Linked DNA regions of Algoriphagus machipongonensis. The protein of the gene in region 2 binds, or shares a complex with, the protein of the main gene of each other region. Links are inferred from orthologs where the notes say so. Each region holds a gene or a part of one and is shown on either strand. Other genes may lie near its edges. The genes, in order: hslV and hslU.

Evidence for each region.
Region 1: the proteins of hslU (region 2) and hslV are in contact, whole or in part, in a solved structure (PDB 1G4A), measured with the Escherichia coli proteins. The link is inferred for Algoriphagus machipongonensis from one-to-one orthologs.

The regions. Positions count from the first base shown.
Region 1 is NZ_CM001023.1:3,444,691-3,455,285, forward strand. What follows is about bases 4,147-6,909. They hold hslV (ATP-dependent protease subunit HslV), read right to left. Parts: upstream 5,917-6,909; coding sequence 5,377-5,916; downstream 4,147-5,376. Other genes in these bases: ALPR1_RS14495 (ABC1 kinase family protein), read right to left, coding at 4,147-4,598; ALPR1_RS14500 (TetR family transcriptional regulator C-terminal domain-containing protein), read right to left, coding at 4,602-5,267; ALPR1_RS14510 (pyruvate dehydrogenase complex dihydrolipoamide acetyltransferase), read right to left, coding at 6,063-6,909. Also shown: ALPR1_RS14485 (ABC-F family ATP-binding cassette domain-containing protein), read right to left, coding at 30-1,952; ALPR1_RS14490 (PQQ-dependent sugar dehydrogenase), read left to right, coding at 2,075-3,247; more of ALPR1_RS14495, read right to left, coding at 3,279-4,146; more of ALPR1_RS14510, read right to left, coding at 6,910-7,691; ALPR1_RS14515 (YheT family hydrolase), read left to right, coding at 7,812-8,771; ALPR1_RS14520 (SOS response-associated peptidase), read left to right, coding at 8,804-9,502; ALPR1_RS14525 (3-oxoacyl-ACP synthase III family protein), read left to right, coding at 9,594-10,592; ALPR1_RS14530 (hypothetical protein), read left to right, coding at 10,594-10,595. UniProt on the Escherichia coli protein: Protease subunit of a proteasome-like degradation complex believed to be a general protein degrading machinery. The complex has been shown to be involved in the specific degradation of heat shock induced transcription factors such as RpoH and SulA.
Region 2 is NZ_CM001023.1:4,101,927-4,119,525, forward strand. What follows is about bases 6,208-9,143. They hold hslU (ATP-dependent protease ATPase subunit HslU), read right to left. Parts: upstream 8,405-9,143; coding sequence 7,010-8,404; downstream 6,208-7,009. Other genes in these bases: ALPR1_RS17245 (SixA phosphatase family protein), read left to right, coding at 6,208-6,242; ALPR1_RS17250 (SDR family NAD(P)-dependent oxidoreductase), read right to left, coding at 6,239-6,973; lon (endopeptidase La), read right to left, coding at 8,517-9,143. Outside these bases: ALPR1_RS17215 (serine hydrolase domain-containing protein), read right to left, coding at 1-379; ALPR1_RS17220 (S1C family serine protease), read right to left, coding at 506-2,014; ALPR1_RS17225 (Hsp20/alpha crystallin family protein), read right to left, coding at 2,180-2,608; ALPR1_RS17230 (ubiquitin carboxyl-terminal hydrolase family protein), read left to right, coding at 2,829-4,379; ALPR1_RS17235 (mechanosensitive ion channel family protein), read left to right, coding at 4,376-5,374; ALPR1_RS17240 (cold-shock protein), read right to left, coding at 5,471-5,662; more of ALPR1_RS17245, read left to right, coding at 5,751-6,207; more of lon, read right to left, coding at 9,144-10,967; RIP metalloprotease RseP, read right to left, coding at 11,346-12,665; ALPR1_RS17270 (1-deoxy-D-xylulose-5-phosphate reductoisomerase), read right to left, coding at 12,665-13,831; ALPR1_RS17275 (S1C family serine protease), read left to right, coding at 14,059-15,501; ALPR1_RS17280 (nucleotidyltransferase substrate binding protein), read left to right, coding at 15,658-16,071; ALPR1_RS17285 (YncE family protein), read right to left, coding at 16,154-17,206; ALPR1_RS17290 (TonB-dependent receptor), read right to left, coding at 17,203-17,599. UniProt on the Escherichia coli protein: ATPase subunit of a proteasome-like degradation complex; this subunit has chaperone activity. The binding of ATP and its subsequent hydrolysis by HslU are essential for unfolding of protein substrates subsequently hydrolyzed by HslV.

The DNA.
Region 1 (10,595 bases), 660 kb from region 2 along the record:
AGTCAAATTGAAAAGCAAAATAAGCATCCCTAGGCGATTGTCTCCTGAATCATAGAAATTTGATCGACCAAAGCCTCCCATTTATCATTCATTTCATTCAATTGTTTATGAAGTTCTTGATGTTTGAGCTGGGCTTTTTTTGCTTCTTCATCATCAGAATATAGGGACGGATCCGCCATTTTGGTTTCAAGCTGACTCTTACTTTGCTCTAGCTTCTCTATACTAGCTTCAACTTTAGAAAGACTTTCCTCTAATTTCTTAAGCTCTTTTTTAGCTTGATTTAGCTCAACTTGACTTTTTTGAGGGGCAGGCTTCGATTTTTTCGGAGCTTTTTCAGCTGTAGGCTCCTTTTTCTCAACTTGTTGAGATTTCCAAAAAGCATACTCTTCATAGGTACCTGGATACTCCTTTATTTCATGATCTTCTATAAACCAGATTTTATTGGCCACTCCCTTGATGAAATGTCTATCGTGTGATACCGTTACAAAAGTCCCTTCATACTGCTGTAATGCTTGAATCAAAATATTGACCGACTGGAAGTCCAAATGGTTTGTAGGTTCATCCAAAAGCAGAAAATTGGCTTCAGAAATCAAGGTTTTCGCAAGGGCTACTCTAGACTTTTCTCCTCCTGATAATACTTTTATCTTCTTAAACACATCATCATTTGTGAATAAGAAGCATCCTAAGACATTTCTGAGTTCAGTTTCTGTTTTGGCACTTCCTTCCTGACTCATCTCCTGAAGAACCTCATTTTCTAAGGTTAAAGCTTCTAATTGATGCTGAGCAAAAAAGGATTTAATAACATTGTATCCTTCCTCCCTTTCGCCATTGATCTTTTCTGAGCCATCAATGATTCTCAATAAAGTAGACTTTCCCTTACCATTTGCTCCAATCAGTGCGATCTTATCACCACGCTCAATTCTTGCTGTCGTGTTTTTCAAGATGACATTTTCCCCATAAGCTTTTGACACATGGTCTAAAACCACCACATCTCTACCTGATTGCTTTGAGAATTTAAACTTAAAATTGACAGAAACTTGATCATCCACTACCTCGTGCACTTTCTCCATGCGATCCAATGCTTTAATTCTGGACTGAACCTGATTTGATTTGGTAGCTTTGGCACGGAATCGCTCAATAAACTTTTCCGTTTGTTTAATCATTTGCTGCTGATTCTCGTAGGCATTTTGCTGAATCTCCATACGTTCTTTCTTCTCTTCCTTATAAAAGGAATAGTTACCAGAATAAAGAGTGAGAGTCTGATTTGCTACCTCCACAGTACTGCTGATGCAATTATCTAAAAATGTTTGATCGTGTGAAACTACCACTACCGCTCCTTCGTAGGTTTTAAGATAGTTTTCTACCCATTGGATGGAAGGTAAATCCAAGTGGTTGGTAGGCTCATCCAGCATTAGTAGAGAAGGCTTTTCCAATAAGAGTTTTGCGAGCATCACTCGCATCCTCCAGCCTCCGGAAAAAGTTCTTAGCGGCTTTTGCAGATCAGAGGTTTTAAAACCAATTCCTTCTAAAACCTCCTCAGCTTTTGCCTTAATTGTATACCCTTCATTTGCTTCAAACTGATCCTGAAGTTTGGCAAGTCGATCCATAATTTCCTCAGAATGATCCGTTTCCATTTGGATAAGGACTTGGTTTATTTCTTCTTGCAGATCAAGGGTTTCTTTAAAAGCTGCCAAAGCCACATCGAGAATACTATCATCAGATTGGTAAGACAGCAAGTCTTGATTTAAAAATCCAATGGTACAATCTTTTGCTTTCTGAACTTCTCCCGATGAGGGTTGAAAATCTCCAGAAATAATTTTCAAAAGTGTAGATTTACCTGTACCATTCTGACCAACCAAACCTATTTTATCTTTAGGCTTGATATGGAGGTTGGCATTTTCGTAAAGCGGACGTCCGCCGATGTAATAGGAAAGGTTGCTGATCGATAACATGCCCCAAAAATAAAGATTAACCCGTTCATATACCTTTGAAAAAAGAACATTCTGATTTTGATTAGTTTACTTACTGTAAGACAACAATAATTATGAAAAGCTTATCAACATTTACATTTTCTATGCTTTTTGCAGCAGTATCTCTGAATGCAAATGGCCAGCAAGGAGGAGAAGCTTCTCTTCAAGCGATAAAAATTAACGACGATTCCAAAAAAATTGACATTTCTCAAGCGAAAGCTGAGGTTCAGTTGGACAAACTGTCTCTACCTCCCAACTTTAAGATTGAGGTCTATGCTGCAGATGTTCCCAATGCCAGATCATTAGCTTTGAGCGAGGAAGGAATTGTCTTCGTCGGTTCACGGCAGGAAAACAAAGTCTACGCAATCGTAGATGAAGATGGAGATGGCAAAGCAGATTCCAAATACATACTGGGTGAGGAAATGAATATGCCAAATGGCGTTGCCTATAGAGATGGTGATCTTTATGTTGCTGAGGTGAACAGAATTTTAAAGTATAAAGACATCAAAAACAATTTGAGTAATCCTACTTTTGAAGTGATTTATGATGGGTACCCAACAGAATCACATCATGGTTGGAAATTTATTTCTTTTGGACCTGATGGGATGCTTTATGTACCTGTAGGAGCCCCATGTAATATCTGTGATCCTGAAGAGGATATTTTCGCTTCTATCACTAGAATTGACGTCGATGCTTCTAGTCCAAGCCCAGAAGTGTATGCGCATGGCGTGAGAAATACCGTAGGATTCGACTGGAATCCAAAGACAGGAAACCTATGGTTTACTGACAATGGTAGAGATATGTTGGGTGATGATATTCCAAATTGTGAATTGAATAAAGTAACTGCTTCAGGACAGCACTTTGGCTATCCTTTTTGGCATGCCGGAGATGTAAAAGATCCAGAATTTGGAGAAGCAGGAGGACCGAAAAGTGATTATGTAGCGCCTGCTGCCTTAATGGGACCTCACAATGCACCGCTGGGTATGAGGTTTTATGAAGGAAGTATGTTTCCAAATGCCTACCAAAACCAAATCTTTGTTGCGAAACATGGATCTTGGAATAGAAGCAAAAAAGCAGGGTACATTGTAGCCGTAGAAAAGTTAGATGCAAACTCTAATGTAGTGAGCGAAGAAACCTTTATCGAAGGCTGGCTTGATGATGCCTCGCAAGATGTTTGGGGTCGACCTGTAGATGTTCAAGCTCTACCTGATGGCAGTTTGCTTGTTTCAGATGATATGGCAGGAGTTATTTACCGGGTTACTTATACCGGAATGTAAAAATTTGAGGGAAGTTTTCACTTCCCTCTTTTTATTTTAACCAATCTGGTTTTGTGGTGATTATTTCCGCCTGCAGTTGATTTAAGAGGTTGTATAGCCCAAAATAAGTCCTGTTGATATAAAGACCGTGACGTGAGCCTCTCGCCTGCCTAGACTTCTTAAACATGGCATCATTAGAAACCCGGTCGCCTAGCAAGAAGATCTGTTCAAAAAAGCTATCATCTGAAAAATCAAAACTTTCGGAATGGAAAGGTTTCCCAAGTAAGGATATCATCTCTTTAAAAACAGATTTGAAATACTTTTGCTCCTCAGGGGTGTCTTTATCCGATATAAACTCCAAGTCGAAGAATATTTGATCCAGCTCCTCTGCATTGATCAATAAATCTCTCTTGATCAAGGAGAAATAACCTTGGTAAAAATCCTCGGGAATTACTTTTACACACCCAAAATCAATCACCCCAAGTTGATCCTTATCCTGAACAATAAAATTACCTGGATGCGGGTCTGCATGCACCTGACCAAGGTTATGCACCTGATGATGATAAAAATCCCAAAGCGCCTGTCCTATTTGATTTCTGGACTTTTGAGAGGGATTGGTTTCTAACCATTCTTTTAGATGTTTTCCATCCATCCAATCCATGGTAATAATTCTCTCTGCACTTTGCTCTTCGTAATAATTCGGGAACTTCAAATTGGGAATCTCTGAGCAAGCTGCTGAAATTTCTTTCGACCTCTCCACTTCGAGTATGTAATCCGTTTCTTCTAGCAGTTTTTCCTCAACCTCCGCCATATAATGGTCCAGCTCTCGCTCATTCATATTCAACAGCCGAAGGGCAAATGGTCGAACTAACTTCAAATCCGAACTTACTGAATCTGCAATTCCTGGATATTGAATTTTAACCGCCAGATCCTGACCATTTTTTGAGGCTTTATGAACCTGCCCTATGGATGCAGCATTAACCGCAGACCTGGTGAAAGAGTCGTACATCTGCTCTGGTGATTTTCCAAAGTACTTTTGAAAAGTCTTCACCACTAACGGATAAGAAAGCGGTGGCGCAGAATATTGAGCCATGGCAAACTTGTCCTGATAGGCTCTAGGCAATAAGTTTTTATCCATTGACATCATTTGAGCCACCTTTAATGCAGAGCCTTTCAACTCACTTAAAGACTTATAGATGTCTGTGGCATTGCTTTTATGTAGTTCATCTTTGTTGAGATCATGCTGAACGACCTTTTTGGCATAATGCTTCACATAATTTCCACCAACTTTTGCACCAGTGGAAATAAATTTTGCAGCTCGCTGCACTTTAGATACAGGAATCGAAGTCTGCTCGGTTAGGTTATCTCTCATGGCTTATTTAGACTGGTACATAAATTTTGCGAAGTCCAAAAAGGAATCCAATGCACTTTTTCCCATCAAGTCAAAAGCTAAATTGACTGACTTTTCTATCGCTGCATCTGTTTTTTCAAATCTTGGAGACCTGTCATCAAGCCAGTATTTAAAAACAAACCAAAGTTGTATCCACATGGCTTCATCGTACTTTTCGCTGATATATGGCCTCTTTGCTATCTCTTCCGTTTCCTCCCCTTCCAGAATGATGTCATTCGCGAATTCTTTGAACCTTGCCTTAAACTCACTGGTCTCTTTAGGTAGTGCGGTGATTTTTTGACTTGTACTGGAATAGACACTTAGCAAATAAGATCTATTTTTCTTCAGTTCTTCAATCCAAGTAAAGAGAAAACCAAGAAATTTTTCTCTTGCACTGTATTCATTATAAACTTCCTCCGAAGAAATTTGCTTGATCGTCTCTTCAAAAATTTCTATCCAAACAGCTGATTTAATCGCATCAAAAGAGGAATACCAAACGTAAAACTCCTCTTCTTTCAACTTAATGTCTCTCGCAAATTTAAAGATCGATTTTGGAGCTGTGCCATGTTCTAAAACATGAGACTTAAATGCGTCAAGAATGATTTTTTTATAGTCTTTCTTAGTACTTTTTTTTGTTGCGGCAGTTGTCATATGGTATACTTTTATCTATATGCTTAACTGCTAAAAGTGGCTATTGGTTTATTATTTAGGCATAAAAAAACCGGAGATAAATCTCCGGCCCTATTTTATGCTCTTTATTTTACACCACCTTTTCAATCACCAAGTTGTGATTTGTATAAATACAGACATCAGCAGCGATGTTCAAACTCTCTCTTACCATTTCTTCTGCGGACATTTGAGGAGCAAATTGTTTCATGGCACGAGCAGCAGATTGTGCATACATACTCCCAGAACCAATGGTTGCAATTTCCATATCAGGCTCTATCACATCTCCAGTCCCAGAGATAATCAAAATATCATCTTGGTCAGCTACAATCATCATTGCCTCCAGTTTGCTAAGCATCCTGTCGGTTCTCCACTCCTTGGCCAATTCAACAGCTGCTCTTTTCATATTATTCCCAAAGGCACCCAGTTTTTCTTCAAACTTCTCTAGAAGTGTAAAAGCATCAGCCGTGGAACCAGCAAAGCCAGTCACAATTTTTCCACCCTGTAAAACTCTAAGTTTCTTAACTGTACTTTTTGCTACTGTATTACCTAAAGTTGCTTGTCCATCTGCTCCAATGACTACTTCTCCATTATGACGAATTGCGACAACCGTGGTAGATTTAATTCTTTCCATATTTTCTATTTTCTAAAACTTCTAGTAAAAATCTCAGTATCCTTTATTGACTCGATTAAAACCAATTTCTGCTTTATTACCAATAACCGTACAAAAAGCAAAAAGTCCTGAAATCAGGACTTTTTGGCAGTTTAATATTTGATAGATCAGACTAGCAGTCTGATTGGATCTTCTAATAGACTCTTCAGAGAAAGTAAGAAGGCTGAGCCAACAGCTCCATCTACTACCCTATGGTCGCAAGACAGGGTTACCTTCATCACATTTCCAACTTTCATCTCTCCATTTTTCACAACTACTGTTTCCTTGATCCCGCCTACTGCTAGGATACAAGAATCTGGTGGATTAATGATCGCAGTAAATTCTTCAATACCAAACATCCCTAAGTTTGAGATAGTGAAAGTATTTCCTTCCCAATCTTTTGGTTGCAGCTCTTTATTCTTGGCCTTACCTCCTAAGGATTTTGCTTGAGTAGAAATCTGAGAAAGAGTTAGGCTGTCTGCAAAACGAATGACTGGCACTAACAATCCTTCTTCTACAGCTACGGCCATTCCAATATGAACATGATCGTTATATCTGATTTTATCTCCCAACCAACTGGAGTTCACTTTTGGGTTCTGACGCAATGCAGCAGCAGAAGCCTTAATGACCATATCGTTGAAAGAAATTTTCACCGGAGAAATCTCATTCATGCTTTTTCTCGCTTCAATCGCCTTGTCCATGTTGATTTCCATGGTTAAGTAGAAGTGAGGAGCACCAAATTTACTTTCAGCCAACCGCTTAGCAATGACTTTTCGCATTTGAGAAACCTTCTCCTCGGTAAAGCTTTCCTGACCTACAGCTGGTGCTGCACTAGCTCCTGCTTGAGGCGCTGCAGCTGGCTTGAAGTTTTCAATGTCTCTTTTGACAATTCTTCCTCCTTCACCAGATCCACTCACCTGTCGGATATCCAAACCTTTTTCTTCAGCCATTTTCTTAGCTAAAGGAGAGGCTTTTACTCTTTCACCATCAGAAGTAACAGGGGCAGATGTTGCCACAGGTTCACTATTTGATTTGGAAGATTCGGAAGTTTCTGGAGATTTTTCTGGGGCTGCTTCTTTTTTAGGTTCTGGTTCTGGCTCAGAGCTAGATGCTTTCTGTGCTTTCAGCAAAGTTTCATAGTCAGCTCCCTTTTCTCCTATGACAGCAATTACGCCATCTACAGGAACGCTATCTCCAGCTTCCACACCGATGTAAAGCAAAGTACCATCTTCGTAGCTCTCAAGCTCCATAGTGGCCTTATCGGTCTCTACTTCGGCAATGATTTCACCAGATTTGATTTCATCCCCTACCTTTTTCAACCAAGAAGCTATTGTTCCTTCTTGCATGGTATCAGACATTTTTGGCATGGTTACGACCATGGCATTAATATCCGAAACATCAATTTTTTCGGCAGGTTCTTCTGTTTTGCTTGGTTCGGCAGCTTTTTCCTCTGCTTTAGGAGACTCCTCTTTTGGTTTAGAATCTTCTGCACCATTTAACAGGTGCTCGTAATCCTCCCCTTTTTCCCCGATCACAGCGATAACGCCATTTACAGGAACTGAGTCTTTCTCTTTTACCCCAATATATAACAAGACACCTTCGTCGTAGGACTCAAGCTCCATTGTTGCTTTGTCAGTCTCTACTTCAGCCAGGATATCTCCAGGCTTAACGGTATCTCCTACTTTTTTCAACCATGCAGCGATCACACCTTCTTCCATGGTGTCGCTCATTTTAGGCATTCTAATAATTTCGGCCATGAGTTATTGCGCTCTATTCGTTTTTAAAGTGTCCAAAAATAGTTTTTATAAACTCTATATTCAAATATAAAACTAGTATTTTCCCCCTGCATTTCAGCCATCTTTCACCAACTTCCTGATATGCCCATCATTCAAAACGAAAATTACCAAAGACCAAAGTGGCTTTTTAATCGGCATTTGGAAACAATTTATCCAGCTTTGTTTCGAACTGTAAATTTGCAAAAACCTGTCAGGGAAAGAATTACAACCGATGACAAGGATTTTTTAGATTTAGATTGGTATAAACAAGAGAGTCCAAAACTAGTCATCATCAACCATGGTCTAGAAGGAAATAGTTCCCGATCCTATATTTTAGGAATGGCAAAAACTTTTCTTGAAAATAAGTTTGATGTCTTAGCTTGGAACTACCGAGGCTGCGGAGATGAATTAAATCAAACTCCAATCTTCTATCATTCTGGCGCTACCTATGACTTGAATCGAGTGATTGAACACGCGAGCCCGAATTATGAGGAGATTTATCTTGTAGGCTTTTCATTAGGCGGAAACCTCACATTGAAGTATATGGGAGAAAATGGAACCAGTACTGAAAAGATCAAGAAAGCCGTGGCAATTTCTGTCCCTCTTCATCTGAGTAGTTCAAGTCAAAAAATCTCAGAACTTGAAAACACCTTATATTCCAAACGCTTTCTCAAAACTTTGAAAGAAAAGGTTCAATTGAAGGCGAAAATCCACCCAAATGATATTCCTGTGGAAATGCTTCGTAATGTGAAAACCTTGGCGGAATTTGATAATTACTTAACGGGACCTTTGCATGGATTTGCAGATGCCGAAGAGTATTATGAGGTAAACTCCTCACTTTACTTTCTAGACAAGATTAATAAACCTACTTTGGTCTTAAATGCATGGAATGATCCTTTTCTGAGTAAACAATGTTTTCCTGTTGATTTGGCGAAAAAGTTAGAAAAAGTCTACTTCGAATTCCCAAAGAATGGCGGACATGTAGGTTTTACCAATAAAATTCCCAAAAATCCTTATTATTCAGAGCAAAGAGCTGTTGAATTTATAACACAGGATATCTAACTTCCAGTCTCTTTACCCCTAACCAAACAATCATGTGTGGACGATATTCATTGAGCAAAAGTAAAATTGAACTGGAAGAAAGATTTCAAGCTGAAATGCTGTCTGATTTCAAGCCACGATATAATGTCGCACCCACACAATTGGTCCCGGTAATTACATCGGGTAGTCCCAATGGGTTTTCATTTTTTTATTGGGGCATTACTCCGGAGTTTGGAAAAAATAAGCCAGTGTCTCAAAAGTTAATCAATGCCAAAGCAGAAACAGTGGATCAAAAGGTATCCTTTAAAAGTTCTTTTCAAAAAAGACGATGCCTTGTTCCTGCAGACGGTTTTTATGAGTGGAAAAAACTAGGCAAAAAAACTAAAATCCCCTACCGCTTTACACTGAGAGATGAGGAACTTTTCTCCATGGCCGGAATATGGGAAGAGTATGAATCCGTAAACGGAGAAACCCAACATACATTTTTGATCTTGACTACCAACCCAAACCCCATTGTCTCAGATGTTCATGACCGAATGCCGGTAATTTTATCAAAAGAGTTAGAGAAGAAATGGTTAGATGGCTATACCAGCATAGATGAATTAAAAGAACTTTTGAAACCACTTTCGGGAGACCAGATGTTGAGTTACTCAGTATCGCCATTGGTTAATTCCGTTCAGAATGATACTCCTGCGGTCATGAGAAAAACCTCTCCTATGGATCAGCATGGCAATTACACTTTGTTTGGTTAAATCCAAACCTTTTACTTCTATCGTTGTCTTTTATAGGAATACCTAAAGTATTCCGATATTTGATTCCTTTTTTTAATTAAACCCAAAGATCATGAACAATTCCAAAATATTGGGTGTAGGACATTATGTCCCTGAGCGCATCGTCACCAACGATGAGTTATCAGAAATGATGGACACCAATAATGAATGGATCGTCGAAAGGACAGGAATAGAAGAGAGAAGATGGTTTACTCCTGGATTTGACACTGTAACAAGTTTATCCAAAAATGCCTCATTAATGGCTTTGGAAAGAGCCGGACTTCAGGCGAGTGAAATAGATTTTATCGTTTTCGCCACCATAACACCTGACTACTATGTACCTGGAAATGGTGTCCTTTTACAGCGTGAGCTAGGAATCCCTGGTATAGGAGCGTTAGATATACGAAATGCTTGCTCAGGGTTTATTTATGCCCTCTCAGTGGCTGACCAGTTTATCAAAACTGGGATGTATCAAAAAATATTAGTCGTAGGAGCAGAAATTCAGTCATCAGGGCTTGATAAAAGCGATGAAGGAAGGTCCAGTGCGGTTATTTTTGCGGATGGTGCTGGCGCAGTGATCTTGGGAAAAGCAGAGAATCAAAACACAGGAATCCTGTCTACCCATTTACATGCTGACGGTACTTATGCTGAGGAGTTGTATTGTAAAGACCCTGGTAGTTCTAGAGAAGATCGTTTTTCTCAAGACTTGTTTGATTCAGGAAGTTTCTTTCTCAAGATGAATGGAAATGTCGTATTCAAACATGCGATAGTCAGGTTTATTGAAGTGATCAATGAAGCTTTGGAAGCTAATCAATTAAGTAAGGAAGAGATTGACTTATTGGTACCGCATCAGGCTAATTTAAGAATCAGTCAATACATCCAACAAAAATTGAAAATGCCAGATGAAAAGGTATTCAATAACATTATGAATCTAGGAAATACGACTGGAGCCACAATCCCTATAGCTCTTAGTGAAGCTTGGGAGCAAGGACGTATCAAAGAAGGTGACTTAGTTTGCCTTGCAGCTTTTGGATCTGGCTTCACCTGGGCTTCTGCACTTATAAGATGGTAAGAT
Region 2 (17,599 bases):
AAATTGGGTCATCCAAACTGAACTTTCCTTCTTCCCAGAGCATCATGACTGCAGTGGATGTGATGGCTTTCGATTGTGAAGCAATCCTAAAAATTTGATCCATTTCCATTTCATTCCCAGAAGGAACGTCAGCAAATCCTTTGGCAGCTTGATAAACAATCTTACCATCTTTAACTATCATAGCTACCAAGCCAGGCACCTGATTGCTACTGATGGTCTCCTCAAGCATTCCGTCAATCTTTTGTATTCTTTCTTTTGAAATACCAGGCATTACTTGATCACCCAGTGGAGTAATATTTACACTATGCTGCCCAAGCACTGGCATGGACAGTACCAAAAAGATAAATAGAAGCAGTTGAGTAGATGGGGCTATTTTCATATTGATTGGGTTTTAGAAACCTTAAGCTAATGAATTCCAATTAGTCTTCGATTTTCCTGGTGGAGAAAAAATAAAAAAAGGCAGGCCAGAAAATTCCAGCCTGCCTTATAATCAATCAATCAACAATCAATCTAATTCTACTTCAAAATAATACTCTGTACCATTTTGGAACATTCCTAGCACAACTACATCCTCACCTGATTTCTCATTTAAAACTTCTAGCAGTTGTTCTACATCAGTAATTCGGGTTCTTCCCTCATCACTAATAATGGAAGTAATAATAAATCCTGGTCTCGCTCCGGCATCTCTCCACTCAGATTCTCCAACTACACTGATCATCGCTCCACCATTTAATCTTAAACCTTCTTTAACCTGACTTTTAAGCTCTTCGAACATCATTCCACCAAACTCATAGGTTTTAGGAACTTCTTTCTTCACAATTTTGGTGTCACCTTCCATATTCTTCAAAGTGGCTTTTGTCTTATTAAGCTCTCCATCTCTTAGATATTCAATCTCCACTTGATCACCAGGTCTTTTTCTAGCCACCATTTCTTGAAGGTTAGAAACATTTTTGGTTTCTGTCCCATCCACACCAACGATGATATCACCTGACTGAAGACCAGCCTCAGCTCCACCACTATTCTCAGTTACTTCGCTTACATAGACACCTTGATCAACTCCAAAATCCTTTCCTAAAGCCTCTCCTAATTCAGGACTTACGCTTTGAATTCTCACTCCTAGCAAGCCTCTTTGAACAGTACCATATTTCATCAGGTCGTCCATTACTTTCTTGACTAAGCTTGAAGGAACAGCAAAAGAATATCCATTGAATGTTCCAGTACGAGAAGCTATTGCAGTGTTAATACCAATAAGTTCGCCTGCTAAATTCACAAGGGCTCCACCCGAGTTTCCTGGGTTTACAACAGCATCAGTCTGTAGAAAAGATTCTACCTGCATATTGTTCTCGTCACTTAAGATGTTAATGTTTCTGGCTTTGGCAGAAATGATACCTGCTGTCACAGTAGAGTTTAAATCAAAGGGATTTCCTACTGCTAACACCCATTCACCGATTTTCACGTTATCAGAATTACCAAATTTCACAAATGGTAATCCTTCATCCTCTATTTTCAATAAAGCCAAATCGGTGGTAGGATCTGTTCCCACTACTTTTGCAACATACCTTTTGTTATTCTCGAGAGAGATATCAACTTTTGTGGCATTTTCTACCACGTGATTGTTTGTCACAATGTATCCATCAGGCGATATAATCACTCCTGATCCAGAGCTTTTTCCTATGGGTCCACGACCTCTTCCTCTTTGATCTCCTTCTGGCATTGGTAAACCAAAAAATTCTTGAAGCGGGTCTTTTTGTCTATTTCCTGAAGAAGTATAAGAAACTTCACTCACGATATGTACTACTGCAGGCGTAACAACTTCTGCAGAGGCGACGAAATTAATTCCATCAGGAATAGTAAAATCTTCTCCTGAAAGTAAATTCACAAAACTTGTTTGCTGCTTTTCGTCAAAATTTGTGGCACTTTGGGGCTGTATCAAAAAGCCCACGCCTGCCAAGGCGACAATGCCTCCGATTAGAGAGGCAAGAATGATTCCGATAAAGAATTGCTTTTTGCTCATGTTGTTTTTTTATTTAGTTAACTTCCAAACGTCTTGTGGTTAAAAACGATCCAAAAATTAATCCTGATTAGCTCATTTTTACTTCAAATTAACAAGAATTAACCGCTTTTGAAGGCAGTTATGAATATAACCAAAAATAAAAGAGCAGGTTTCCCCGCTCTTCAATTATTTTACTTCAATAGCAGCTTTTACCACTTTTTTCTCTTTTTTGGGTAGAGTAACTTTCAATACTCCGTCTTCATATACCGCCGCAATATCTTCTGCGTGAATATCCTCAGGCACATAAAACGACCTGCTGAAAGAACCATATTGAGTCTCTAAACTATGGTAATTTTTACCTTCTTTTTTCTCTTCAAACTTTCGCTCTCCAGAAATCGTCAACTTACCCTCAGTTAAGTCTACTTTGAAATCTGATTTTTTGACACCTGGCACTGCTAATTGAATTTCATAGGATTTTTCATCCTCAGATACATCAACCGCAGGATTGAAATGCTTTATGGGAGTACCCATGTTTTCGTTAAAGAATTTGTCTAACATTCCGCTAAATGTATTTGGGAAATAGGGCTCTGTTTGATTAAATCTTACTAGTTTCATTTTTATATTGGTTTAGTGTTTAAGTTTTTTACTTCTAATTAGAAAAATCTGTTCCAAGCCAATTTTCAAGTCATTTCGTCAGGAAAAACTAGAATTCATTTAGAAATAGTGTCAATATGGCTTATTTTTAAGCGAAATCAACTTTAAAAAGGCTTTCCAAAAGCGCTGTTTTTATTCTAAATCTTTAAAAATCCCTATATTAACTTCATAAAACCTATATATGAAACACGCCATTGTTCTAGCATTCTTTACGCTGATACTTTTTCCGGATTTAATGGCCCAACAGGAAAGTTCAGAAGCTGATAGTGTAGCCCAAAGTGATATCGACTCTGAAAGCAACTCTTTAATAGACAGTTTATTTATTAAAACGGACACCATCCAAACTGAAACAGAAAGTTATCAAACCTTAGGTTCTGTTTTAAATAAAGTAATCAACAAGGCACAGCAACATGCGATTTCGCTAAGTGAAATAAAACTTAAACTCTCGGAAGATTTTGATACAGTAAGGTTAAGTAAAGACCTTCCATCTATTCATGACTTAGCTATCAACATTAAAGGGAATGTTATTGAGGATCAAGAATTTATCAACTTAAGATATTTAAAAGGCTTAGACAATTTGATTAATACATTAAATGAAGTTAATCAAGGACATATAAAAGAAATCAACGATCGAGTAAATGAATTCAATGACTTGAACATTAAGATTACTGAAATAAAATCTGACAGCTTATTCAATCTTTCTCTAAGAGATTCAACTCTCGTTCCCATTATTAATTCTGAACTTAAAACTCTTAGAAACACTCTTAAAAGTATAGACAGCACTTATCTAAACAAGGAAATCACATTAGTGAAATTTCAAGCAGCTGCCAGTGAAAACGCAATTTTGTTGATGGAGCTAAGGGAATTTTTGATTTCTAACCAGCGAAGATTAGCTGAGGAGTCATTGACCAAAGAAATCAATTACCCATGGGAACCCTCAAAAAATGAACAGCCCTTAACATTTTTTGAAATCACCAAGCAGTCAACCCTGATTAATTTTCTTATCCTTGTTTTGTTCCTTGGGAGAAATTACATCGCTTTTATACTAACAGTTTTAGTCTTTATAAGCGTATACATATTTTTAAAGAGGGTAGTCAAAAGGATTTCCAATGAAAATGAATTTGCCAGCCTCATACTGGATCGGGTTAAATATTTCAAAAATCATACTTTAGCAGCCACCTTTGTGCTTCTGATACCCTTTTTCTTTGTTTTCTTTCATAAACCTCCTTTGATTTTTGCTTCCCTGCTTTCTCTCCTTCTTACTATAGGTTCAGTTTATTTAGTCAAAGGTCAGTTCGGAAAGCAATTCCATAAATATTTTCTCCTCTTTTTAACTCCTTACATTTTAATTGCTTTAAGTGGTCTCCAATGGAAAATAGCTTACCAAGAAAGATGGTTTATACTTTTATGCTCCATTTTATTTATCACCATGGGCATCTTAATTCTCAAAGACTTAAGATTCAAAAAGTTCACTGGTTCCAAGTTTTTAAGAATAGCCACCATCTTTTTATTGATTTTTCAGACTGCTAGTCTGGTTTTAAATATTATTGGCAGGTTTAACCTATCTAAAACCTTTGCCGTGACAGGAGCCGTAAATTATTACAGAGCGGTCGGATTGTTTCTGTTTATTTTGGTCACAATGGAGGCAGTTTACCTGATCATTGAATACAATAAAAAGGAACCAATGGTTTCACTTCGTTTTTTGATTTCCAGGACCTCCAAAAGCGGATGAAAGGCTTATTAATTGCCTTTTCTCTTTCAATATGGACTTATGGACTTGTTTGGCATTTAGGACTCTATGATAAATTTTACAACAGCATAGAGGGTTTCCTAACGACCAATCGAACACTTGGAAATACTGAGTTCCAGTTTGGGAGCATTTTATTATTCATCATCATACTTTACATCTCCACCTTCCTAGCAAATAACATTGCCTATTTCGCTTCCATGAAGGATCAAAGTACCACTCGGACCAGAAAACAGCGACTGGGGAGTTCTGTACTGTTAATCCGTCTAGGGATTGTCTTTTTAGGCTTTTTTATAGCGGCTACGGCAGCTAAAATCCCCTTAGATAGCATAGCTATAGTTTTGGGAGCCCTGTCTGTGGGTATTGGTTTTGGTTTACAAACTATCATCAATAACCTTGTTTCAGGTATCATTTTGGCCTTTGAAAGACCCATACAAATTGGGGACGAAATAGAAGTAGGACAAAACATAGGTACCGTCAAAGATGTGGGTATCCGGGCCAGTAAAATCCAGGCTTACGATGGCTCTGAAGTAGTTATCCCCAATGGAGACTTATTATCCCAAAGCCTTATCAACTGGACCTTATCTGATAAACGCCGAAGAATAGAGCTTTTTGTAGGTGTGGGATATGGCTCAGACATGAAAAAAGTGAAATCCGTTATTGAAGGCGTATTAGACAGAGATAAAATCCTTAAAGCGCCAAGCCCAAGGGTGTTGATGCAAGACTTTGGATCTTCCTCCGTAGATTTCAGACTTCTTTTTTGGGTTGAAACCATGGACATTTGGATCGATATGCGATCCGAAGTAATGAATGCAATCTTTGAAGCTTTCGGAGAAAACGACATAGAAATCCCGTTCCCAAAGAGAGACCTCTATATCAAAGGATTACCCGGTATGTGGAAAGAAAAAATCAGCGGGCCTGGAGAAGGTTTGCCATCAGATCTAAAAGATATAGACGAAGAACCACCTACTCAAGAATAATCTCTTCGGTAGATTCTAACCGTTCTCAAAAATCAAAAAAACCCCTGAAAAATTTTATCAGGGGTTTTTTGTGCACTCTAATTTCAAAATCTATAATTATGCGATTTTAACATTAATTGCATTAGGTCCTTTTTTGCCATCTTTGATGTCGTAAGTTACTTTGTCATTTTGAGCAACCTTGTCGACTAGGCCGGTAGCATGAACGAAGATGTCGCTTTGAGTTTCGTCATCAACGATAAAACCAAATCCTTTGGCATCGTTGTAAAATTTTACTGTTCCGGTAAACATAATAAATTGTGATAAATTGTAATTGAAAGTACGCTAAATGTAAATATTCCTTGAAACAAAACAAAACAATCATTTTTTATTTGAAGAAATGAAAAAAATAATTTTGATAAGGCACGGAAAATCAGCATGGAATAATCCATTCTTGCAAGATCACGACAGACCATTGGCCGAGAGAGGGCTAAGAGATGCACCAAAGATGGCAATGCGTTTAAAAAACAGAGATGTCAAGCCGGATCTATTTTTGACCTCCACAGCCAATAGAGCCATGAAAACCGCGGAGATTACTGCCGAGGTTTTAGGGCTTCCAGTGAAAATCATTCATTCTGAACCGCAATTATATCATGCCTCTCCTGAAATAATCCTAAAAATAATCAGGAATCAAAATGATAAATACAAGACAATCTTGGTTTTTGGTCATAACCCAGGCTTCAATTATTTTATTGAATTAATGGGAGAAGACATAAACAACTTACCCACTTCCGGGCAATTTGGATTTACTTTTAAAACTGAAAAGTGGGAGAATATCTCTCCTCAAAATGCTAGCTTTTGGTTCTTTGATTTTCCTAAAAAATCAACCTAAGGCAAATCAAACTTTCTTACATCCTGGATGACATCTTGAAACTTTGAGGGATTATCAAATAAGTAGGCGATTTTCTGCGCAACTAGTCCCGGACTACTCAATTTATTATCTTTTTTAAAATCAATAAACTTATCTAATTCGGGAAAATCCTCCACAGTAGATTCGCGAATTTCTCCTTGCATCCCAGTATCTACTATACCCGGGGCCAAACTGAAAAAATGAAAATTATCTGACGCACTCTCTTTTGCAGCAACCTCTGTAAACATAGCCAATGCAGCTTTGGTACTACAGTAGCCAGACCAACCTGCCACTGGTCGAAATGCAGCCCCCGAACCAATATTACAAATGATTTTCTCAAAAGACTTTTCCTTGTATCGTTTGATAAAAGCATTGGTCAGGTACATGGGAGCAAGCAAATTCACATTGACTTGAGAGCGTAGCGCTTTTGGGTTTACTTTTCCCAGTGATTTGATTTTACCTATCCAGCCAGCATTATTTAGCAGTATGATCCTATCAAATTCTTCATCAGGAAAGATCTGATCCAACTTAGACTCTAAAATATCCAAATCAGCCAAATCCAGGCTCAATTGCTGGAGCGTAGGTGATTTGATCTCTAATTTTGTTCGGGAAATCGCCAAAATTTGAAAAGAATCCTGCTTCAGATAGTAATCTAAAACCGCTTTCCCTAAACCCTGGCTATGACCTGTGATGATAAGGAGTGATTTCTTCATAATAAAAAAAGGCACCAAATGATGCCTTGTTTTTTGTTATAAAATATATTGTGAAAGATCTCGGTTTTGAACCAGCGAGGATAGTCTTTCCTGCACCATTTCTTTCGTTACCATGATCTTAGAATTTGCCTTTATGGTATCTGGAACGTCAAACAAGAAGTCATTTAACAAGTGACTCATAACCGTATGAAGTCTTCTGGCGCCGATATTTTCAACCTCTTGATTGATTAAAAAGGCCAATCTTGCTATTTCATCGATTGATTCTTCATTGAACTCCAAATAAACTTCTTCCGCCTCAAACAATGCTTGGTACTGCTTAGTCAAAGCATTCTTTGGCTCTCTCAGGATCATCGCAAAATCCTCCTGAGTTAAACTCTGAAGCTCCACTCTAATCGGGAATCTACCTTGCAACTCAGGAATCAAATCAGATGGTTTAGCCACATGAAATGCTCCTGCCGCGATAAACAAAATATGATCTGTATTGATGACACCATATTTGGTATTTACAGAAGACCCTTCAACAATCGGAAGCAAATCTCGCTGTACACCTTCTCTGCTGACATCAGGTCCACCTCCATTTTTACCTGATTTGGAAGCAATCTTATCTATTTCATCAATGAAAATTATTCCATTGTTTTCAGCCAGCTTAATCGCCTCTTCCTTAACCTCATCAAAATCAATCAATCTGGAAACTTCTTCTTCCATCAAGACTTTTCTAGCCTCAGAGATACTCAGCTTTCTCTTTTTGGTCTTTTTCGGCATCATACCCCAAATCATGTCCTGAAGACCAGCCATGCTCGCATCGTCAATCATACCATTGCCAATCATGCCTATTCCTGTTGGAGAAGAGGCTTTGACATTGATTTCGACCTTCCTATCATCCAACTCTCCATTTCGAAGCTTCTCGCGGAACCTTTCTCGGGTTCTTTCATTTAACTCTTCATCCGTATTTGGCTCAGAATTGGTATCTGCAGGAACTGCATTTCTTGTGAAACCGGCACTTTTTACAGGTGGAATCAAAATATCCAAAATCAATTCCTCTACAGCCTCAGCCGCTTTCGCTTTGACGGCTTCATTTTTCTCTTCTCTGACCAAAGCCACGGCTTGCTCTACCAAATCTCTCACCATGCTCTCTACATCTCTTCCCACATATCCTACTTCGGTGAATTTGGATGCTTCTACTTTTGTAAAAGGTGCATTCGCTACTTTCGCCAGTCTTCTGGCAATTTCAGTTTTTCCCACACCAGTAGATCCGATCATCAAGATATTATTTGGTACAATATCTTTCTGGATGTCAGATTTGACCATTAATCTTCGAATTCTATTTCTCAGTGCAATGGCAACATTTCTCTTGGCATCTTTTTGACCTATGATATATTTATCTAACTCACCAACAATCTGTCTGGGAGTAAGTGATATGATTTGCTCCATGATAATATGTTAATTCAACTGTTAGGCTTTAATCTGTAACCAAAACCTAAAGCTGAAAGTGAAAATATGGTAACTCAGAAAGGACAAAGCATCGCCTGTCCTTCCTTTCGCTTTATGATTTAGTCTCAGGTGACAAAGTGAAAGTCAAAGGTCTTGCAACCTTGGTCTTCAACAGTGCTATTTCCAACACCTCGTCTACCCGATCTACAAAATGAAAATCTATACCCGTAACATATTGAGGGTCGATTTCCTCTATGTCACGCTTATTCTTTTTACAAAGAATAATTTCCTTGATACCGGCTCTTTTCGCAGCCAGAATCTTCTCTTTAATACCTCCTACAGGCATCACCTTACCAATTAGGCTTATCTCACCCGTCATGGCTACCTTGGCTTTGATTTTACGCTGTGTAAACACAGAAGCCATCGCAGTCAACATGGTAATCCCTGCGGATGGACCATCTTTTGGAACTGCTCCAGCAGGAACGTGAATATGTAAATCATATTGATCAAAGATTCTATGATCAATACCCAAAGTTTCTGCTTTTGATTTCAGGTAAGAAAGAGCTGTAACCGCGGATTCTTTCATAACATCTCCCAGTTGTCCAGAGAGTGTTAATTTCCCTTTACCTCTACTGAGGCTAGATTCTATAAATAAGATTTCTCCTCCTACACTGGTCCAAGCTAGGCCTGTCACAACTCCAGCCACAGAATTATCTTCGTAGGTCTCTTTATCGAAAATCTCAGAACCTAGTATTTTTCGCACTGCATCAGGAGTGATTTTTGGACTGTACTCCTCCTCCATCGCAATGGACTTTGCAATATTTCTAATCACTTTCCCGATCGCTCTTTCAAGGCTTCTTACACCTGACTCACGAGTATAATCCTCTATGATTTTTACCAAAGAAGCTTTATTGAAGGAAATATCTTTGGACTTCAAGCCGTGTTCTTTGCGTTGCTTTGGCACCAAGTGACGCTTCGCAATTTCCACTTTCTCCTCTTGAGTATAACCTGTCACTTCAATGATCTCCATACGATCACGTAAGGCAGGCTGAATACTATCCAAAGAGTTTGCTGTGGCGATAAACAGGACTTTGCTTAAGTCATATTCCACTTCCAAGTAATTATCCAGGAAAGTACTGTTTTGCTCTGGATCCAAAACCTCAAGGAAAGCAGAAGAAGGATCTCCTCTAAAATCAGAAGATAGCTTATCGATCTCATCCAACACATAAACTGGATTTGAAATCTTCACCTTCTTCATGTTTTGAATGATCTTCCCTGGCATAGCACCCACATAGGTTTTTCTATGACCTCGGATTTCTGCTTCATCATGCAGTCCTCCCAGAGACATTCTTATGTATTTTCTTCCCAAAGCTGCTGCAATAGATTTCCCTAAGGAAGTTTTACCTACTCCAGGAGGGCCATACAAGCATAAAATCGGGCCTTTTAAGTCATTTTTCAGCTTCAAAACTGCCAGATACTCAATGATTCTTTCTTTGACTTTTTCCAAACCAAAATGGTCTTTATCCAAAATAGCTTTGGCATTTTTTAAGTCAAAATTATCCTGAGTAAACTCATTCCATGGCAATTCAACCATGGTTTCGGCATAATTCAATGCAATTGGATATTCTGCTGCTGAAGGGTTTATTCTCAGGATTTTATCCAGTTCTTTTTCAAAGTGTTTCTTCACTTCTTCTGGCCATTTTTTCAAATCCCCTCGAGCACGTAAATCTTCCACCTCTTTTTCTGGACCTTCTTCACCCAGTTCGGTTTGAAGCACCTTCATCTGCTGGCGGAGAAAATAATCCCTTTGCTGCTGATCGATATCGGTATGTACTTTCTTTTGAATCTCCGACTTCAACTCCAGCATTTGGATGTCCTTCATCATAAATTCCAACAACAATGTAGCTCGGTCCACTCCATCATTGATCTCCAATAATCTTTGCTTGGACTCTACCGCAGCATTGATATTAGAAGACAAGAAATGTGTTAAGAAAGAAGTGTTGTCAATATTATCAAGAGCTACCTGAGCTTCTCTTGGAATTTCCGGGTTCAGATGTAAAATCCTTGTAGCGGCTTCCTTTAAAGACTCCTCTAAAGCTCTGATTTTCTTAGAGCTTTTAGGGAAGTTCTCTTCCAGATAGTTCACTTTAGCAATAAAATAAGGATCATCCGTCACTTGCTCATTGATCTCGAATCTCTTTTTACCCTGGATAATAATGGTAGTATTTCCATCAGGTAAAACGATCATCTTTATGATTTTGGCAAGAGTACCTACTTGATAAATATCATCCCAGGCTGGATCATCAATATTAGGGTTGATCTGTGCACAAACACCGATCAACTTATTCCCTTTCTGGGCTTTCTTTACCAAACGTATAGAACGCTGCCTTCCAACTGTAATCGGAATGACTACACCTGGAAATAAAACAGTATTTCGGACAGATAAAATAGGAAGTTCATCCCCATAAGATTCAGTTCCTTGCTCCTCATTTTCATCATCGGTAATCAATTGGATCAGATCACCTTCTCCGGCAAATTCACCGGTCATTAAATTTTGGAACATTGGATTTTCGAATTGACTCATATAGACATAATGACAGACGGTCTGTCAGGATTTAGCTAACTTATTAGAAGTAACCTTTAAATCAAAAGGTAGCTGCTATAAGGTCAAGGTGTATGCCAAAAGAGGATCTTGCCAGATTGGCAGGCAATCGCTGTTGCATTTAGACTTGACCCGTTTACGATAAGTTTATCTTTAAAACGACAGCTTTAAGCGAAGGGAGATAATTTACAAATTATTTACTCCACCCACCTTCCTACTTTACTGGCAAACTCTATAAAAGTTTAGTAAAGCGCACTTCTTTTTATTTCAATTAAATCCCTGTCGGCATAAAAAAAACCGGAGCTTTCACCCCGGTTTCTAATTGATATTTTGATTGGATTAGTCTCCAGTAAATAACTTCAGAACGTCATTTCCAATGGCAAAAACCATGATTGCTAAAAGGATAACCATTCCTACTTTTTGTGCATTCTCAAGGAATGAATCAGAAGGAGCTCTTCCAGAAATCATCTCATAAAGCAAAAACATCACATGCCCTCCATCTAATGCTGGAATTGGAAGCAAGTTCATAAATGCCAGCAACATAGAGATCAAACCTGTAATGGTCCAGAATTTACCCCAGTCCCAGATATCCCCATAAATTTTTGCCATTCCAATAGGACCACTTACATTCCTGGCAGAAACTTCTCCAGTGAACATTTTCCCCATGGCAACAGCATTATTTATCACCACTGAAAATGCTTTACCAGTCCCTTTGACTATAGCTTCTTGAAACCCATATTTTCTACGAACAGGCTCAATTAAGGCGTTAACGGCAATATCTATGGTACCTCGGTCTGTGACAGCGACTTGGGTTTGAGTAGTATCTCCACCTCTCAACAAGGTCACTTCTGCATTTTGATTTTTAGACTCAGCCAAAGCAGTTTGCAACTGGTCAAAATATTGAATCTCCTGCCCATTGATGGCAATGATTTTATCGTCTGTTGTAATACCTGCTTTTTCAGCTGCACCACCCTTATCGATTACAGATAATTGGAATGGATACCTAATATCCACAAATTCATCGAGTGATTTTTTACTACTAAATGAATTAATAAACCCTCTTGGAATATCTACTTTTATGGTTTCCCCATCACGAATCACGGTATAATAACCGTCACCTTCCAATAAGGCTCCGGGTCCTGAAAGCTCACTTAAGCTAACATAAGGCTCACCATTCAAGTCCACTATCTTATCACCAGTTTGCAAGCCAATGGACTGCCCTAAATCATAAGCGACAATACCATTTTCAATTACCTGATCTCTCGAAAAATAGGTTTCCCCATTATTATAGACCATTACCACAAAAATGATAATTCCGGTAATCACATTGACTATGATCCCTCCTAGCATAACAATCAATCTTTGCCATGCAGGCTTAGCTCTAAACTCCCAAGGTTGCGGTTCAGCAGCAAGCTGCTCGGTATCCATGGACTCATCCACCATTCCGGAAATCTTCACAAAACCACCTAGCGGAATAGCTCCAATTGAATATTCTGTTTCTCCCCATTGAAATCCAGCGATTTTCGGAGGGAACCCGATAGAAAATTTTTCTACTCTCATGCCAAACATCTTGGCTGTGAGCAAGTGACCCAACTCATGCAATCCTACCAGGATAGACAATCCCAGGACCAGCTGACCCACCATTATTAATGTATCCATTATACTTTACGCTTAATTAATTGTTCTGTAATTTCTCTCGCACGTCTGTCCGTTTCCACATAATCCTCAAGATTAGGCTGTAAGATAAACTCAGTTTTCGAAAGTGTCTCCTCTATCAGGTCTGACATTTCCAGAAAACCTACCTCATCTTTTAAAAATGACGCTACTGCTATTTCATTTGCTGCATTCAGGATACAAGGAGCATTCCCTCCTTTTGCTAATGCATCGTATGCCAATTGTAAATTCTTAAATGTTTTCAAATCCGGCTGCTCAAATGTCAATTGAGGATACTGCATGAAATCAAATCTCTCAAAATCACTTTTCAGTCTATCAGGAAAACTCAGTGCAAACTGAATTGGAATACGCATATCTGGCAATCCAAGTTGTGCTTTTAATGACCCATCCTCAAATTGAACCAATGAATGTACGATACTTTGAGGGTGAACAATCACTTCAATCTGATCTGTTTGAAGTCCAAAAAGCCATTTTGCTTCTATCACTTCCAGTCCTTTATTCATCATAGAAGCTGAGTCAATGGTGATTTTGGCTCCCATATCCCAGTTGGGATGCTTCAAGGCCTGAGCTTTGGTTACTGACTCCAAATAAGCTCTATCCTTACCTCTAAAAGGTCCACCTGAAGCAGTAAGGATAATTTTCTCAATAGGATTCTGGAACTCTCCAACCAAACATTGGAAAATAGCCGAATGCTCTGAATCTACCGGGTAAATATTCACACGATTTTCCTTAGCCAGAGCAGTAATTATCTCGCCTGCCACAACTAAGGTCTCCTTATTGGCCAGTGCAATTTGTTTCCCTGCCTTGATCGCCTGTATCGTTGGAATCAGTCCTGAATACCCCACCAATGCAGTCAAAACCACATCGATGGTTTCCATCTCCACTACTTGTGCGATGGCTTTTTGACCGGCATATACTTTTATATCATGAGGTATTAGTGCCTCTTTTACTGTCGTGTATAGAGATTCATTGCCTATCACCACAGCATTTGGATTAAATTCCAATGCCTGCTGGATCAATAAATCAGCATTGTTTTGAGCAGTAAGTACTTCAACGATGAATTCTGAAGAATGCTGGCGAATTACCTCCAAGGTTTGAGTACCGATACTTCCTGTACTACCCAAGATGGCTACGCGCTTTTTTTCTGTCATTCTTTTAGTTTTGAGGGCAAAATAAATATTCCTGAATTTAGGCATTTACCCAATGAGCTGACAAAATTACAAGATGCCTAGACTTTTCCTTGTACAAACCGTCAGTTTTTCCCAAATGGGCTAATTTTTGCTCATTTTTTTTATTAAAAGGGCTACACTTTCTTAAAAAGTGTGAAGTCTTCCAACACATTTTTCTTCACTACGTCAAATTGATAAATTCATTAATTATGAAAAGTCTTATCAAAACTACCGGAGTATCTTTCCTAGCGGGACTTGCAGGAGCTGCAGTTTGGACCCAATTAAACTTGAACGAACCAGCTTATCCACCCAGCTTTTCGACCCACAATAATCCAGAGATGAGCTTGGTCTCCAATTGGGATAAACCCTCGACCAGTACAAGGACCAACCCTCCACTATCATTTGTGGAAGCCTCAGAAAACAGTACTCAATCAGTAGTCTTTATCAAAAACTTTTCTGGTACAGACCCAAGAAGGTACTCCATGTTTGATTACTTCTTTGGTTCTGGACCTTCTCAACAAGTAAGTTCTGGTTCTGGAGTGATCATTTCGGAAGACGGGTACATCGTCACCAACAATCATGTCATCGACCGGGCTGAAACAATAGAAGTCATTCATCAGAAAAAAACATATAAAGCCAAGCTTGTAGGCACAGATAAGAACACGGATATAGCGGTCCTCAAAATAGAAGCAACTAACCTCCCTGCTATTAAAAAGGGAAGTAGTAGAAACCTTCAAATAGGCGAATGGGTTTTGGCGGTAGGAAACCCTTTTAACCTCACTTCTACTGTAACTGCCGGGATTGTCTCAGCAAAAGAGCGTCAAATCAATATTCTTGGAGGAGATTTCCCTTTGGAAAGTTTTATACAGACCGATGCACCAATTAATCCAGGAAACTCTGGAGGAGCTTTGGTGAATGTGAATGGAGAATTGGTTGGAATCAATACCGCAATTCTTTCACGTACAGGATCCTACACAGGTTATGGGTTTGCTGTTCCCGTGGACATCGCTATGAAAGTTTCCAATGACCTCATCGAATACGGAGAAGTTCAAAAAGCTATCCCGGGCATTGAAGCGGTAGAAATCACACCAGAACTCGCTGAGGAAATGAACATCAACACCTTAAATGGAGTGATCGTCACACATGTAGTCAGGGATGGGGCAGCCGAAGAAGCTGGATTACAAAGGAATGATGTGATAACCAAACTTGGGAACCAAGAGATTTCCGGAATGGGTAGCTTTGAGGAAGCCCTATCTTATTATTATCCTGGACAAAATCTGCCCATCACCTATTCGAGAAACGGCAATCAAAAAACTGCTCAACTTAAACTCCAAAACCTCGAAGGTGGAGAAGGGATTCTTAAAAGAGAGTACTACAGTTCCACATTATTAGGAGCAAAACTAGAAGCGGTCAACACGATCGAAAAAGATAAAATGGGGATAGATTATGGGATCAAAATTACCGGTATGACGAGAGGATACCTTAGGGATTTAGGTCTAAGAGAAGGGTTTATTATCACTCAAATCAATCGTGAGCCTGCACTTGACCCTAAAACTGTCGGCAAATTCCTGGAAGATTATAGTGGTAAATTGCTGTTAGAAGGAGTTGCAACGAGTGGGCAACCATTTATGCAAAGTTATTCTATTCGATAATATATTTTGGGGAGCCAAGGAATGTCTCATGGCTCCCCATATTACCTGCTTCTTAAATGGATAAAAGTCGAATTATTGATCCATTTTTTAATAGTAAATCAAGTCATTTTTCGTAATTTAAATCAGAAACTTTTGATGACTTTATTTTAGAAACCCATGAAGACCCTACCACAATCCTGTGAACAATGCTTGGAAGAATTTGATTCTGCATTGGAAGACTTGAGGGTGTACCTTCAACGAGCAAAGAAAAATGGCTTACCGGAGCCTCAGGCACGCGAGCTTATTGTCACCTTTGAGGTTGCTCACGAATTAGCTTTAAAATTGATGTCAAAGTTTCTTCTGAAACAGGGCAAAGGCCCCTATTCAGGTTCCAGAGATTTGACTGCAGAGGCTTTTCATGCCGATATCATAGATGACGGTCAAGGCTGGCTGGACATTGTTATCGATAGAATTAAATATAATCCAGTTTATGAGATTGATACGCAAGAAAAGTTTCTGCATAACATTCAGCATAAATACATTCACTTATTCGAGCGATTTGAAGAAACCATGACTAAAATCTTGAATTAATAATTCGGGATTCCTGCAATAAAAAGAGCGGTTAACTTCCCCAGTTAACCGCTCTTCTTTTTTAAATAAAATAGATTTATTCTTAGTAGAACAAGAATCCTGAAGGTCCTCTCCCCACTTCAAAATTTCTTATTTCAGTCCCATCTTTTGAGTAAACTGTTACTGTTCCATTACCTTGAAATCCATTTGAATTTGCCAAGTACAGCTCATCTCTAGATTGGTCAAAACCGATTCCATAAAAACCTGAACCTTCGATCCAATTTAAATCCAATTCAGGCCCAACTACAGAAACTCTAGCCACTCCATCTACATAATCAGGCCAGCCAGTACTGGTGAGCAAGTAAAATAAATCATCATTTCCAAAAGCAATTCTTCCCGTTGCATTTGCTACAGGCAATGTACTTGTCGTCGCTTTAGTCAGGTTATCCATGTGAAATGACTGAAAGTAAACTTCTTCCGAATCAGTAGAATACAACCAAAGCCTTCCCTCAGACTCAAAAAATTGAGCGGGATGACCATCTACTTCCAATACTTTTATCACTTCCTCTTTTTCAGCATCAATTACTTCTACTTTCCCCTCTTCAGAGCCGGCGACAAACACATATTTACCATAGGTAAATAGATCTTCCGGTTTATTGGAAACTTCAATTTTCTTGCTGACCATTCCGCCATTTACTCCATCTACTACAGCAATGTATGAATCTGGAGTGGCGTAGGATTCATCATATGGACCATAGTCAGAAATGAAAAGCTTGCTATCTGCCACAGCTATAGATCTAGGCTGGTCTAAATCACCAGAAACAGCTCCTAAACTTTTGAACGTTCCGGCATCTACAACTTCAACTTTACCGGTATTTGCTACTAAGTACAAAGCGCCGTTTACAGGAACCATGTCTTCCAAAATCCCTGCAAAAGGCCTCATGTTTTCAGCCTCAAAAATATTGGATTTTAGTACTTCCGTGCTCGGATCCAAATGATATACTTCCCCATCATTGGTCCCAAAATTCCCTTCATTCATGATGAGAATCCCCTGTTCATATTCTCCAAGAGGTTGTTCCGATCCTGAATCATTACAGGAAAAAAGGATGACACTGAGCAAAAATGCCCAGGATAGCTGGTTGAATTTTAACTTCATAAATTGATTGATAAATTAAATTGAAAAGATCTTCCGGGCATGGCCCGCAGGTAGAGCACCTGATAGTCAGTATTGAATAAATTATTGATTTGAATGCTGATAGGCAGGGTCACTTTTCCCCACCTTAAGTTTTGGAAAGAAATCCCTAAATCAAAAAGCTGATAGGGATCCATCAACCTGGGATTATCTGCTGTAATGGCCCTTTGCCCCACATAATAAGTACTCAAATAGGTTGAAATCCCCCCTTTGCCAAGTCGTAATTTGGCATTTGCCTGGTGCTGGGGAGTATAGGGCAGCTGTTTTCCAATTGCAGGATCATTTTCACTAATTCCTTCCGTTGTCACAGCTCTGCTAAAAGTGTAAGACCAATCCAGCCCCCATTTCCAGTCACTA